DNA from 3 places in the Paenibacillus rhizolycopersici genome. Region 3 is predicted to be linked to each of the others. Evidence: riboswitches for the same ligand, from Rfam matches in the RefSeq annotation. Region 3 holds a riboswitch; each other region holds the start of a gene.

What was found. A riboswitch is a leader RNA that binds a small molecule or an ion and turns the genes downstream of it on or off. The one in region 3 is predicted to bind thiamine pyrophosphate.
Region 1: linked by a shared signal. The riboswitch ahead of IM700_RS02710 (ABC transporter substrate-binding protein) and the one ahead of IM700_RS10485 (ECF transporter S component) in region 3 are both predicted to bind thiamine pyrophosphate.
Region 2: linked by a shared signal. The riboswitch ahead of tenA (thiaminase II) and the one ahead of IM700_RS10485 (ECF transporter S component) in region 3 are both predicted to bind thiamine pyrophosphate.

The regions. Positions count from the first base shown of each region.
Region 1 covers NZ_JADCNN020000002.1:82,938-87,589, forward strand. Annotated here, with positions in the region: gene IM700_RS02695 (sensor domain-containing diguanylate cyclase) at 1-787, opposite strand, end outside; gene IM700_RS02700 (cold-shock protein) at 983-1,204, opposite strand; gene IM700_RS02705 (cold-shock protein) at 1,375-1,575, opposite strand; TPP riboswitch at 1,879-1,991, shown strand; gene IM700_RS02710 (ABC transporter substrate-binding protein) at 2,148-3,215, shown strand; gene IM700_RS02715 (MTH1187 family thiamine-binding protein) at 3,271-3,564, shown strand; gene IM700_RS02720 (ABC transporter permease) at 3,561-4,331, shown strand; gene IM700_RS02725 (ABC transporter ATP-binding protein) at 4,360-4,652, shown strand, end outside.
Region 2 covers NZ_JADCNN020000005.1:80,791-85,442, reverse strand. Annotated here, with positions in the region: gene IM700_RS07435 (alpha-mannosidase) at 1-822, shown strand, start outside; gene IM700_RS07430 (hypothetical protein) at 1,050-1,352, opposite strand; TPP riboswitch at 1,550-1,653, shown strand; gene tenA (thiaminase II) at 1,806-2,501, shown strand; gene thiM (hydroxyethylthiazole kinase) at 2,522-3,370, shown strand; gene thiD (bifunctional hydroxymethylpyrimidine kinase/phosphomethylpyrimidine kinase) at 3,367-4,185, shown strand; gene thiE (thiamine phosphate synthase) at 4,182-4,652, shown strand, end outside.
Region 3 covers NZ_JADCNN020000007.1:217,946-222,597, forward strand. Annotated here, with positions in the region: gene IM700_RS10470 (helix-turn-helix domain-containing protein) at 1-166, shown strand, start outside; gene IM700_RS10475 (hypothetical protein) at 378-1,307, shown strand; gene asd (archaetidylserine decarboxylase) at 1,353-2,150, opposite strand; TPP riboswitch at 2,331-2,442, shown strand; gene IM700_RS10485 (ECF transporter S component) at 2,554-3,159, shown strand; gene IM700_RS10490 (ABC transporter ATP-binding protein) at 3,159-4,652, shown strand, end outside.

The DNA.
Region 1 (4,652 bases), on a different contig from region 3:
TGATTTTGGCTACATACCACCCCAGAGTAAAGCGCATGCCGGCAAACAGCGTCAGCGTCACGTCCATCAGTAAGGCAAGCATCGCCACCGCCAACCATAAGTGCAACATCGACCATCCTTTGATTCTTCTCCATACCGCCATCAGGGCAAAGAAATTCAAAATCCACAAGACGGGTCCGATCCCTGAGGTGTTTAGTTTGCGGTAATCGTTCTCTTGAATGATGTCAGGCAGCCAGCGATCGCCTAAAGCGGTGAGCTCAAACACGGCAAATACGCTCAACAACGTCAATGTGATACCGGCTGTACCGTAATTGAAAATCATCTCTTTTGAGCTTAATGGCTTGGACCACTTTCGATTCACCCAAGCGTATAACAAGATACCAAAGGAAAATCCGCTATGCCAAAATACCCATAGCCAGCCCGCGGTTTGCCCCCCGGCCCCTATCATCTCCCCCAACCCGCCAAAGAGATCGGGAAAAGTTAATATATGCAAAAACGTCATCAATCCACTATATAAATAGGTGCAGGACAACACGAGCAACGCCGGAAGACCGGAGGCCCGATATTGGCTGTAGATGATGAAGGCCGTTAGCATATCCCCAAAAATCAGCCAGCCGATCGCGGCGGAGAGAAAGGTTTCTGTGGCGGGAAGCGCTGTCATCCCAAATGGCAAAGCCACGAGCGACACGGAGATAATCAGAACACCGATGAGAATGGCCAGCTTCCTTTGCTTGCTGCTGGAAGGAATATCGAAGACTTGAGAAGCAACCTTATAATTACCGTGCATCGATGCGGGGGTTCTCCCTTCTGGATGTCAAACATTGTAGTAGTTCAAACATATTAAATTTTTAATATAGATGCAATCCTTTTATGGATATTTCATTTTTGCATACCCAAAAAAAACAAAAACAGCCGTATTCGCTTTAATGCGAATACGGCTGTGGCTGCTGTCAGCGTCCACCGATTCCGGCGGCGTCCTCGTCTATGCCTTCTTGGCCGACGATCTTTGATCGGAGCTTGGATTACTCAGTTGGGGAAGCATGCGCGTTCCCATGACCATCTCAGACGAGCAAAGCGGACAAGCCGGACTATGTTCAAACGTGAAGTTGTCACGCATCCATCCATTGCAATCGTCGCTCGTGCAGGTCCATACCGGTGTATTTTCCTCAGGAATTTCTTCTAACGTTTTTTTACGGTAGTTCATAATTCCCCTCCTTCAAGGTGAGCGTTCTAACCGGGTGCATAGATGTGGTTCGTCATAGTGCTATATGTACCATCAGAAGCGAGGTTTCCGAATGTTAACCTCATGAATGATCTTTGAGTAGAAAAACTGCCCTCAATGCGAGAACGCATTAAGAGCAGTTTCTGGCTAGCTTACAGTTTTACAACGTTTTCGGCTTGAGGGCCGCGGTTGCCTTGAACCACGTTGAATTGTACGCGTTGGCCTTCGTCGAGGGTTTTGAAGCCTTCGCCAGTGATCGCGCTGAAATGAACGAATACGTCATTTCCGCCTTCCACTTCGATGAAGCCAAAACCTTTCTCAGCGTTAAACCATTTTACTGTTCCGGTTTCCATAGGGGAATACCTCCTGTTTAAAGATTAACATGATTCATTTTTTTAACAGAAGTCGCTCAAAAGGGCTGACCCTTATGAACATGCACCACTTGTATAAAAAAAATTCACACATTGAAAAAAGTTCCAGGTTTTAAATAGTGACACTCTTTTCAATGGGTGAATGATCTTCTTTCTAAAACACGAGATGAACTTATTATATCCTTTTGCCAGATAAAAAGCAAATCCCCTATTTTTGCAAACCTGTTCGGAAAGACTGGACAAATGCGGCAAGCGAAAACTATAATGACAGTTGTAATCTGCAGTCATACTGTTCAGGGGTGCTGGAATTGGCCGGCTGAGAGTGTATCCCTCAAAGATACTGACCCTTTAACCTGATCTGGATAATGCCAGCGTAGGGAGCTATACTATATGGATATGAACTCGTTATTCATTTCATTTCCATTGCCTATCGCGTCCCGGATCCGGGACGTTTTTTTGTATCCGAAATTTGGATTGCGCTTAAGGTCGCATTTCCAGGGTTATACCAAGAACAAAGCTGCGGAAATTTAAACAATCGAAGGAGAGAATGTGTCGTGAAAGTTCAACTACGCACCGTGCTGGCGCTGTTCCTCGGCTGTATGCTGCTAATTCTGTCTGCCTGCGGCGGAGCCAACGGAAATAGCGCGGGCAAGGCTGCTGCAGGAAACCAAGGCGGGCAAAATGCCGAGAATGCCGCGCCTAACCAGGCGACCGGCGAAGAGCTGCGCAGCGTCAAGGTTGTGCTCGACTGGAGCCCTAACACCAATCATACCGGCCTTTACGTCGCTAAGGACCAAGGGTATTTCGCCGAGGAAGGGCTGAATGTGGATATCCTCCTTCCCGGCTCCGGCGGCGCTGAGGCGATGGTTGCCTCCGGGGAGGTCCCGTTTGGCGTCAGCGTACAAGAGAACGTCACCCAAAGCCGGCTCCAAGGCGTCCCGCTTGTATCCATCGCCGCAATCATTCAGCATAATACATCCGGCTTTGCTGCACCTGTTGCCAAGAATATCAAGACACCTAAGGATTTTGAGGGCAAAGCCTACGGCGGATGGGGGTCTCCTGTGGAAGAAGCGGTCATTAAATCCATTATGGACCTGCAGGGCGCCGATGTCGGCAAGGTAAAGTTCCTCAACATCGGGGATGCCGATTATTTTACGGCCGTGAAGCGGGATATCGACTTCGCCTGGATCTTCTACGCATGGACCGGCATCGAAGCCGAACTGCGGGGTGAACCGCTGGATATGCTTTACGTTAAGGACTTCTCCGAACAGCTTGACTATTATACGCCGGTGCTTGTCACCAACGAGAAGACGATCAAGGACGACCCGGAGCTCGTGAAGGCGTTTATGCGAGCGGTGTCCAAAGGTTATGATTATGCAATCGCCCACCCTGAGGAGTCGGCGCAAATTTTGCTCAAGGCTGTACCGGAACTCGACAAGGACCTGGTAGTTGCCAGTCAAAAATGGCTGAGCCCGAAATACAAGGACGACGCTCCGCGCTGGGGCGAACAGAAGAAAGAAGTATGGCAGAACTACTCTGATTGGATGCATGAGCGCGGCTTGCTGGAGAAACCGCTTGAGGTCGATGCCGCTTTCACGAATGCGTTCTTGCCGGGCGAATAACTCCCTGAAATTATGCTTTCAACCAATTTCCATTTTCGAAAGGATGAACAAATCGATGCCAAACGCACTTTTAAGCATTCAAATCATTCCAAAAACGCCAAATGGCGAAGATGTGATTCCGTACGTAGACCGGGCCATTGAAGTGATTCAGGCTTCCGGGGTGAAATATCAGGTCAATCCTCTGGAGACCACCATGGAGGGGGAACTCGACGAGTTGCTGGCCATCGTAAAGAAAATGAATGAGGCTGTCATCGAGTTTGGCAGTACAGGCATCATTTCGCAAATCAAAATCTCGTATAACCCCAAAGGCGTCAGCATGGATAAGCTGATTGAAAAATATCGGCCATGAATCTCCGCAGCCTTTGGCACAGCATCTGGCCGCCCCTTGTGGCGGTCATGCTGTTTTTGCTGATTTGGCAGGGCGCCACCGCCTGGTTTCACATCGAAAAATGGATCCTCCCCAGCCCGGTCGATATCGGGCGTGAAGCGGCCGCAGGTGCGGCCAGTTTAGGGGAACACACGCTGGCAACACTGCGGCTGATGCTGATTGGTTTTGCCATTGGAACGCTCGTGGGCTTGTTGATGGCGTTTGTCCTCCATTATGTCCCGTTTCTTAAGGCGTCGTTGTATCCGTTGATCATCTTGAGCCAAAACGTGCCGACCATCGCGCTGGCCCCGCTGCTCATGATTTGGTTTGGGTTCGGGATCCTACCGAAGATCATCGTCATTACGCTCGTCTGCTTCTTCCCCGTTGCGGTGGCGACCATGGACGGACTGAGCCGCACGGATCGCGCGATGCTGGATTATATGCGGATGATCGGTGCGTCCAAGGCGGATATCTTCCGCAAGCTGGAGGTGCCCTACGCGATCCCCTCGATCATGTCCGGGGTTAAAATCGCCGCAACTTACAGCGTCATGGGTGCGGTCATCGCCGAATGGATCGGTGCGGACAAAGGAATCGGCTATTATATGATGCTGCAAAAAGCGTCGTTCCGCACAGACAAAATCTTCGTCGCCATCGCGATCATCGTAGCGATCAGCCTGGCGATGTTCGCCTGCGTTGCTCTTTTGGAAAAATGGCTTGTCCGCTATAAACCGTCGAACGACCGGAGTTAACGCAGCTTACAGAAAGGGTGGCTCGGTTATGAGTGAAAAATCAACGATATGGGATCTGGCCGTACCGGCGCTCGAGGTCCGGCAGATCCATAAAACATTTCGCGACCGGCGACGGGAAGTCCCCGTACTGCGCAATATCTCGCTACGGGTGCCTGCCGGCGAATTCGTGTCGATGATCGGCCCATCCGGCTGCGGCAAAAGCACGCTGTTTCACATTATCGGTGGGTTGACGGCCCCGGAACAAGGGGAAGTCCTACTTCAGGGGCGCCCGGTTACCGGTCAACGCGGGCATATTAGTTACGTGCCGCAGCAACCCGCGCT
Region 2 (4,652 bases), on a different contig from region 3:
CAGCTACAGGACTGTAAAGTCTTGACGGGTTCGCTGCGCGCCGTCGTTAGCTTTACTTGGACTTATATGAACTCGACGATCCGCCAAGAGATGATTCTGTATGGCAACAACCGGCGGATTGACTTCCAGACTCAAGTTGATTGGCAGGAGCGTCAGCAACTGCTGAAGGTCGCTTTTCCAGTTGACGTACGGGCTACGGAAGCTACTTACGATATCCAATTCGGAAACGTCAAGCGACCGACGCATTGGAACACCTCTTGGGACCTTGCTCGTTTTGAAACGGTCGGTCATCAATGGGTCGATTTGTCAGAGCACGGGTACGGGGTCAGCCTGCTGAATGATTGCAAATACGGCCACGACATTAAGGACCATGTGATTCGGCTGTCGCTGCTGAAATCGGCGACTTATCCGGATCCGCAAGCGGATCGCGGCGAGCATGAGTTTACGTACACGCTGTATCCTCACGAGGGGCATTGGTCCGAAGGTGGTACCGTACAGGCAGCAACGCTGCTAAATCAGCCGGTTTACGCCACGATGGGCCAGGCGCGCTCGTCTTCATTCTCACTGCTCCAAACGAGTGGAAGTGCGGACGTCGTCATTGATGCCGTGAAAAAAGCGGAAGACGGCGACGGCTTGATCGTTCGTTTGCATGAATACAAGGGAGGCCGAGGCCGCGTTCGCTTCCATTTCGGGATGCCGGTGATTTCCTGGCAAGAAACCGACATGATGGAACGGCCTTTAGGAGAATCCTCCTCAGCTGCGGAGCTTGAGTTGTCGATGTCACCGTATGAAATCAAAACGATTCGTTTGCAGTTGAAATAACGAGAGAACGCTGTGGGTCGCCTTCGACGTTAATCGGAAGTCGGGGCGCCCGTCAGCGTTTCGATATCGTTGGAACCGTAGAAGAACAGAACGACCAGAATGATGATTACGATGAGTTCCGAGAAGCCTTCGCCGTCAAATTCACTCATTGTAGTAAACCCCCGCATCTAGGTTATGATGTAAAGCGAGCGATCCTCCCACCCGAATCTTTCAAATGAAGAGCGGGTTCAGGAGGAATTGTCCGCTTTTTTCTTCATGGCATTGATGATGTCATTGATGGTCATATCTCCATTCTCGTTGAGAAAGTTCAGCAATTTGTCGGCGTTTACATCGCTGCTGATCGTTTTGTATTCGCCAACAAGGGAGACATACATGGTTGCGTTACGGTATAACTGGACGGAATCCACGCGAAGTTTACCGGAAAGAAGCAGCGCAGCTACGGTATATTCCGGGGTTTTTGGCCGGAAACCGCCCTTTTTGCCATTTTTCTTGTTGGAGGACGAGGATTTGCTTTTTCCGGCTGAATTCATGGCCTAACCTTCCTTAGCTGGATGGGATCCGGTTACTTATCCTGAGGAACCGGTTTACAAGACAGTTCCCTGATAGTTATGCTATGCAGCATTCCGGGGATGGTGTAGACGAGAGAAGCAAGTGATCCAACGATCTTTCGCTGGACGGGATTGACAATCCAGGCAGGGATCGGTAGAGTAATAGGTGAATTGCATAGGAAATCCACTAGGGGCGCCGTAAACGGCTGAGACAAGAGACCATCTTGGACCCTTTGAACCTGATCTAGTTCATACTAGCGTAGGAAAGTGGAGTCGGCCCCCATGTGAATAGTGCTCAGGTTGTCGTATCTCAGCCTAGGACTTGATCGAGCCGCTCCCTCTACGGAGCGGCTTTTTTGCGCGCTCTGTTAACAGGTCGTTTGTCGTCGTCTTCTCAGGGGATTTCCTAGTTCAATATATTGGGAGGTGGAGACGATGGGGTTTACGCAGGAGCTGCGACGTCAGGCGGACGGGATCTATCAAGCCATATTCGATCATCCGTTCGTCAGAGGCATCGCAAGGGGACAACTGGAGAAAGAGCAGCTCATTCATTACGTTAAGCAGGATTACGAATATTTAAACGCCTATATGCGGATTTACGGTATCGCGATTTCCAAAAGCCGGACCCGAGAGGAGATCGCGATGTTCAACGAACAGATCGCGTATATTTTAAACCGTGAAGTTCAACCCCATCAGATTTTTTGCCAGGCCGCCGGAGTGAATTTTGAAGAGTTGCAGGGGTACCCGCTTGCACCCTCGGCGCATCATTATATCCGTCATATGTTGACGGTGGCCCACGAAGGGAGTTTGGGCGAGATCTATGCCGTGTTATTGCCCTGCCCTTGGACCTATCTGGAGATCGGCCAAAAGCTGCTGGCAGAAGTGCAGCCGACATCGGACCATCCGTTTTATGAGTGGATTGATTTTTACGGGCGTCTTTCGGGGGATGTGACGGAGAAGTTTATCCATGCGTTAGACCGATGGGCGGATACAGCCAGGGAGGAAGAGCGGCAAAGGATGGCCGATCATTTTCTGCAAAGCTGCCAGTTGGAATATCTCTTTTGGGATATGGCTTACCGGCAGGAAGACTGGCCGGTTGCGATGCCGATGATTTCGCATTCATCCAAATGATCGAAAGAGAGGTTGAAAACATGAGCTTAATGGAAAAAGATTTGTCCGATGTGCTGGAAAAGGTGCAAAAAACGAAACCCCTCGTGCATAACATGACCAATGTTGTCGTCACGAATTTTACCGCAAACGGCTTGTACGCCCTTGGCGCTTCGCCGGTCATGGCTTATGCACCCGAGGAGGTGGCTGATATGGCCAAGATCGCCGGGGCCCTCGTCTTGAACATCGGCACGTTGTCGACGCAGCAGGTCGAAGCGATGATCCTCGCCGGCCGGTCGGCGAACGCTCATGGCGTGCCGGTGTTGCTTGACCCGGTCGGTGCGGGGGCGACCGCCTTCCGCACCGAATCGGCTCTGCGTATCCTGCGCGAGGTAAAGGTGTCGCTCCTGCGCGGCAATGCGGCGGAGATCGCCCATCTCGTCGGGGAAACCCGCGAGATCAAGGGGGTTGATGCCGGCGACACCGCGGGGGACGAGGCGGCCGAACTCGCGGTACGGGCCGCGCGGGCGTTGAACACGGTCGTGGCGATTACCGGCCGTGAAGACGTCATCACCGACGGGCTGCAGTGCCGGTTTGTCAGCGGCGGAGACGCGCTGCTGACCCAGGTGACCGGCACGGGCTGCTTGCTCACGTCGGTGCTGGGAGCCTTCGCCGCGGTGGAGCGCGATCTGCTGCTGGCCGGTACCGCCGGGCTAGCGTTCTATGGCGCCGCCGCGTCCCGCGCCGCCGAGCGGACGGCTGCCGCCGGACCGGGCAGCTTCCAGATCGCGTTCCTTGACGAGCTGGCGAAGCTTCATCCGCATTCGCTCAAGGGCCACGCGGCAGTGCGTGAAATGCAGGCGACAGGCGCCGGCGGATGGTGGGTCGGATGAGCCGGATCTCCAAGGTGCTGACGGTTGCCGGGTCGGACAGCGGCGGCGGGGCCGGCATCCAGGCCGACCTCAAAACGTTCCAGGAGCTGGACGTTTACGGCATGTCGGCTATCACTGCCGTGACGGTTCAGAACACGCTGGGCGTGACGAACGTCTACCCGCTGCCCCCGGAAGCGGCGGCGGAGCAAATCGAAGCGGTTGGTTCCGACCTCGGGGTGGATGCGCTGAAGACCGGCATGCTGTTCAGCGCGGAAATCATTGAGGCGGTTGCCGCCCAGATTCGTGCCTTTGGCTGGACTCAAGTGGTGGTCGACCCGGTAATGGTTGCCAAGGGTGGCGCTTCTCTGCTCCAGCCGGAAGCGGTGCGAGCGCTGCGCGAGCAATTGCTGCCGCTGGCTTTCATCGTTACGCCTAACCTCCCGGAGGCGGAGGTGTTGTCCGGCCTGTCGATCCGCACCATGGAGGATCGCCGCGAAGCGGCCAAACGTATTTGCGCGTACGGGTCGCGGCAGATCGTAATCAAGGGCGGCCACGACACCGAGAACGGCGATCGGGTTGTTGATTTGTACTATGACGGGTCGACCTTCACGGAGTTGGTCGGACGGCGAATTCCCACGCCACATACACATGGCACGGGATGCACCTTCTCGGCTGCGCTGACAGCGGGGTTAGCCAAAGGCTTACCGGCTCTAGACGCGGTACGGACCGCCCGGGCCTTTATTCAAGCGGCGATCGAGCACGGGCTTGAGCTGGGGCATGGGCATGGGCCGACGAACCATTTTGCTTACCGTCGCTTACAAGGAGTATCCCGATGAACGACGGTGGCGGAAGCGGTCGCATCGAGGCAGCCCGCATGCGCCAACTGCTGCGGACTTATCTGGTCATCGGCAGCACGAACTGCTGTATAGAGCCGCTGCGGGTGCTGGAAGAGGCGCTTGCCGGCGGCGTCACGCTCGTGCAATTCCGCGAGAAAGGGCCGGGCGCGCTCACCGGGGCTCCGCTGCGGGAACTCGCCGTCCAGCTGCAAGGCGCATGCCGCCAGCGTGGTGTGCCGTTCCTCGTCAATGACGACGTGGAACTGGCCCTTGCGATCGGAGCCGACGGCGTTCACGTCGGCCAGGAGGACGAAGCGGCCGTGCGGGTCCGCGCCCGGATCGGCGACCGCATCCTCGGCGTCTCCGCGCACACGCTCGCCGAAGCGGAGGCCGCCGTTCGGCACGGTGCCGATTACCTTGGCATCGGGCCGATCTATCCCACGGCCTCGAAAGCGGACGCCAAAGCA
Region 3 (4,652 bases):
ACAGTCCTACATTATCAAGTCCAGAATCGACCGGGCACAGCATCTGCTGCTGCATGCCGGCATGAATGTAACCGAGGTTGCCGACGCGTTGGGTTACCGGGACATCTTTTTCTTCAGCCGTCAGTTCAAACAATATACGGGAAAAAGCCCATCGGAAATTCGTTAGTCGGGATATGCCCAACAACCCAACACTTACGAATTCCGTTTCCGTTCACCGCCGAGCTTAAGCTTCGGCGGCTTTTTGCTTAACTGCGTACGTAAAGCTGAACTTTCCTTGACCAAAGTCTAGGAAGCGAACCGGTCCCACGCCTGTGGTTGTTCCGGATCAACTCGGTATAATTCAGGATAGGTGGAAATTTAAGGAGGAAACCTATTTCATGAAACCTACATCCAAAATCGCGTGGTTAGCGGCATCGGCCGTGCTGTTGGCCCTAGCCGCTGGCTGCGGCCCGGCCGAGAAACAAACGCTGCAGCAGCAATGGGAGCAGACGGTGGGAAACACCGTCGATTCGGTGAGTCAATCGCTCAGCGATACTGCGGCATCCGTACAGCAGTCGGTGGCGTTGGCCGCCGGGGAGTGGAAGGACGATCTGACGTTTACGGGACGCTCACACGAGCTTTCGACGACAGGGGAAATCGGCACCACCGGTAAATTGCAGTTGGAGAATGCCGTGGGTCGTCTCGAGATAAAGAAGGGTACTTCCGATCAAATCGTGGTGAGAGCGACCATCCAGGCAGCTGACCTGCCCGCACGCTCGGAAAAGCTGGATCGGTTGTTCGAACAGAGTGAGGTTTCGGTCATCCCTCAGGGGAACGTTGCCCAGGTGCGCGTACACGCCAAGGGTAAATCCGATCAAAACCTGTGGGATTGGGCTCAGAAGGAGCTGCATTTTACCGAATTCCGCATCGATTATGTCGTAGAGGTCCCTGCCGGGATCCAAGAGTTCGAAGTTACGAACAATGTCGGCGAAATCACGGCGAGCGGGCTGACGGGAACGTATCGGCTGACTGGCGATGTCGGGTCAATCAAGGTCGAAGACGCCCGTTTGTCGGGCGAATCCTCGATCACTACGGCAACCGGCAGCTTGAATCTAGGTATTCTCGCGATGGACTCCGGCAGCCGGTTACAGGCTAGAGCCGATGTCGGCAGCATCACAGCGACGCTGGATCCATCAGTAGCCTGCGATCTGGAAACGAGAAGCGAACTTGGGGCAATTCATGGGGTGCCGGAAGGAAGCAGTGAGAGGGGCGGCGGAGGGCCGCTGGTCGCGTTAGAGACATCCATCGGCAGCATCACGGTGCAATAACGGAGAAAAGCCGCCGGGAGAGAAACCGGCGGCTTCAGCAAGCCATTAGCATTTTCCTGCGGGTTTGAAGTGGCCTAGCGCTTCACCCATCCTTACCTTCCGACCGGGCTCGAGACCGGGCAGAGGGGTGAAGGTTCCATTCTGGGTGAGAAGGACGACAGTGGATCCAAATTCAAAGTAAGCAAGATCGTCGCCTTGTTCCCAGCTTTTGGCCGAGGGGTCCGTGTATTGGATGCTGCTGACGTTCATGGCTCCCACTTTGATGAGGGCGATCTCTCCGCAACTGTGGGAAATATAAGTAATCAGGCGTTCATTCCGGCATAAGACCTTCTTCATGTGGCGCATGCCGAAGTCGTTCACGGGGTAGACCCGGCCCTTCACATGCTCGCTTTCCAACTTTTTCCCGGTCACGGGCGCATGAATTCGGTGATAATCAGTAGGACTAAGATAAAGGACAAGGGCATAACCGTGTTTGTACGTTTCTACGCGGGGGGAGCGCGACAGCAGCTCGTCAAGTGTGTAATCCTGTCCTTTGACGTTCAGAATCGTGCCGGTTTGGACCTCGCCCATAAAGGTAATTAGGGCGTCCACCGGACTGATCATCGTCCCTGGCTCCGCGTGCAGCGGGCGCATGCCTGGTTTTAATTTTCGGGTGAAGAACTCATTCAGTGTCCGGTATTCCCGAAGCTCCTTCTCCGCTTCATGGAGCGGAATGCCGTAGGATTTGGCGAAAAAAGGAATCATCGCCCGGCTCAAGCCCGAATGGGAGAACTTGCCCATCCATCGGGATAGCCATTTTCGGGAGGAGAGTTCCGTCATCCATTTCATCCATTTCGCGGCCAAATAGCATCCTCCTAGTCTGTCCGTTAGTGCTGCGTTGGTTTGATGAATTCGTTGCCACTTCCGCTAATCTTGACACAGAACAGGGCCGAAATCAATACAGCGGCCTGTAACCCCGGATGACAAATTTGTACAAATTGATGCTTGATGCCGAGGCTAGGTTGGTGTATGTTAATAACAATCGCATAGGGATACGGGGGCTTGAGCAAATCAGGCTGAGATAGCGGCATATGGCGCCGCGGACCGTTAATCTGATCTGGATAATGCCAGCGTAGAGAATCGATCGTCCGGGATGTCTTGCGTTTTTTACGCACCTCGTGACCTGACCACCGTCTGAGCTTATTCAGGCGGTTTTTTTACGTATGCGATGGGAATTTAAATTGAGGAATCAAGAGGAGAGATGGAAATGTCGGAGGTTATTCAGAAAAAAATGGGCCGCGGTTTGAAGCTAAGCGACTTGTTGGTAACGGTGTTGGTCTCGCTTGTGCTTGGCGTGGTGTACCACTTCTGGAGTTCGGTGTACAATTTGTTCTCGCCCCTGTTCTTCCAGGCGGATGAACTGGTGTACGGGATGTGGTTCCTGGCCGCAACACTGGTATTCCTGCTGATTCGTAAACCGGGGGTAGCGTTGATTGCCGAGATTGCGGCGGCCCATGTGGAGATTCTGTTCGGCAGCGAATGGGGCATTCAGCTCGTTCTATACAGCGTGCTGCAAGGCTTGGGAGCGGAACTGGTATTCGCCGCGTTCCGATACCGGAAGTTCTCCGGCTCCGTCGCAGCGCTGGCCGGAATTGGGGCCGCTGTTGGATCGGTGATTCCGGATTTCTTCTATGGCTACGTGCAGGATTATGAGCCTTGGCTCTTGACTGCCAAATATGCCATGCGCGCGGTCAGCTCTGCGCTGATCTGCGGTTACTTCGCTTACGCCGTGGTAAAAGCCGTAGAAGCGACAGGAGTCACCACCCTGCTGCGGCCGGTTGATCCGAAGGACTACGCGGCGCTGAACGACTGATGCGGAAGGACATGGCGGCCGCAGAGGTGCAGGGGCTGCGGTTGAAGTTCCCCGGTGAAGCCGATTTCGTGTTCAAGGATTTGGATTTCTCGGTTGTGCGCGGAGAACATGTGCTGCTATTGGGCCCCAGCGGATGCGGGAAATCGACGCTGCTTCAGGTCTTGTCCGGCATCATCCCGGACTTGGTGGAAATCCCGATGCGGACGTCCGCGCAGCAGCTCCCGACATCGTGGCGCTTCCTGTTTCAGGACCCCGAGACCCAATTCTGTATGCCTTATGTTGACGAGGAGCTAGCCTTTGCCCTGGAAAACCTCGGCATACCGCAGCCCGAGATGTCCGCGCGGATGGAAGCCGCCTTGGCTGAGGTGGGCCTCGATTTGCCCGAGCTCCACGTGTCGATCGATTCGCTGTCCCAGGGGATGAAACAGCGATTAGCGCTCGCTTCGATCCTGTTGGGCGATCCGGAGGTGCTGCTGCTCGACGAGCCTTCCGCCCTGCTGGACCCGCTGGGGCGCGAGCAAATCTGGCAAGCGATCGCCAAGGTAGCCGAGGGGCGGACCTTAATGATCGTGGAGCATCGGATCGAAGAATTGACGGCGCAAGGACTTGTTGACCGGGTCGTGTTATTCGGACCGGACGGACGGGTACTCGGCGAAGGCGCACCGGAGGTGGTGTTTGACACGTATCGTTCCGCTCTTGTGGAGTTTGGGATTTGGTATCCTGGCGTGTGGGAGGAATACTTGGCCTCGGAAGGCGGCCGTCGCTTGCTTGAGCCGACGGAGAATGTCCGGGAGGCGAATGGGCCCGTCATGGTGGAGTTGAAGGATTTTCGCGGATTTCGGCAAGGACGTCCGGTCATTGAAGTCGGGCAAGCTGCCGTGTATCCCGGCGATTGGATCGCGGTCACGGGACCCAATGGTGCAGGGAAGAGCTCGTTGCTGCTTAGCCTGATCGGTCTGCTTCCGGCAGAGGGCACGTACGTGCTCCAGGGAAAGCGGATGGAGACGGGGAAGCTGCGCCGCCGTTCCCGTAAACGGCAGCTGGAGCGGTCTGCTCGCGAGATCGGATTCGTTTTCCAAAATCCCGAATTCCAGTTCGTCGCGGATCGGGTGGCGGATGAAGTGGCCTTTTCCCTACGGGAAGACGGACTTGGTGTTGAAGCCATCCGCGAACGGGTGGCGGAGTGCTTGAATCGATTTGGCCTAACCGGCTTGGAGGGTCGTCATCCTTATCAGTTGTCGCTGGGCCAGAAACGGCGCCTCAGCGTGGCCGCGGCGGCGGTGCGCGAGCAGCGGCTGCTGTTGCTCGATGAGCCGACCTTCGGCCAGGACGCAGCAAACACGTTCGCCATCCTGCAGTTATGCGAAGAGCTGCGCCGCCGTGGAATAGCCATCCTCATGGTCACGCACGAGGAACGGATCGCCGAACGAGTCGCAACCCAACATTGGGAGGTGCGGGAGGGGCGGATCCTATCGCAGCGGATCACCCCGCGG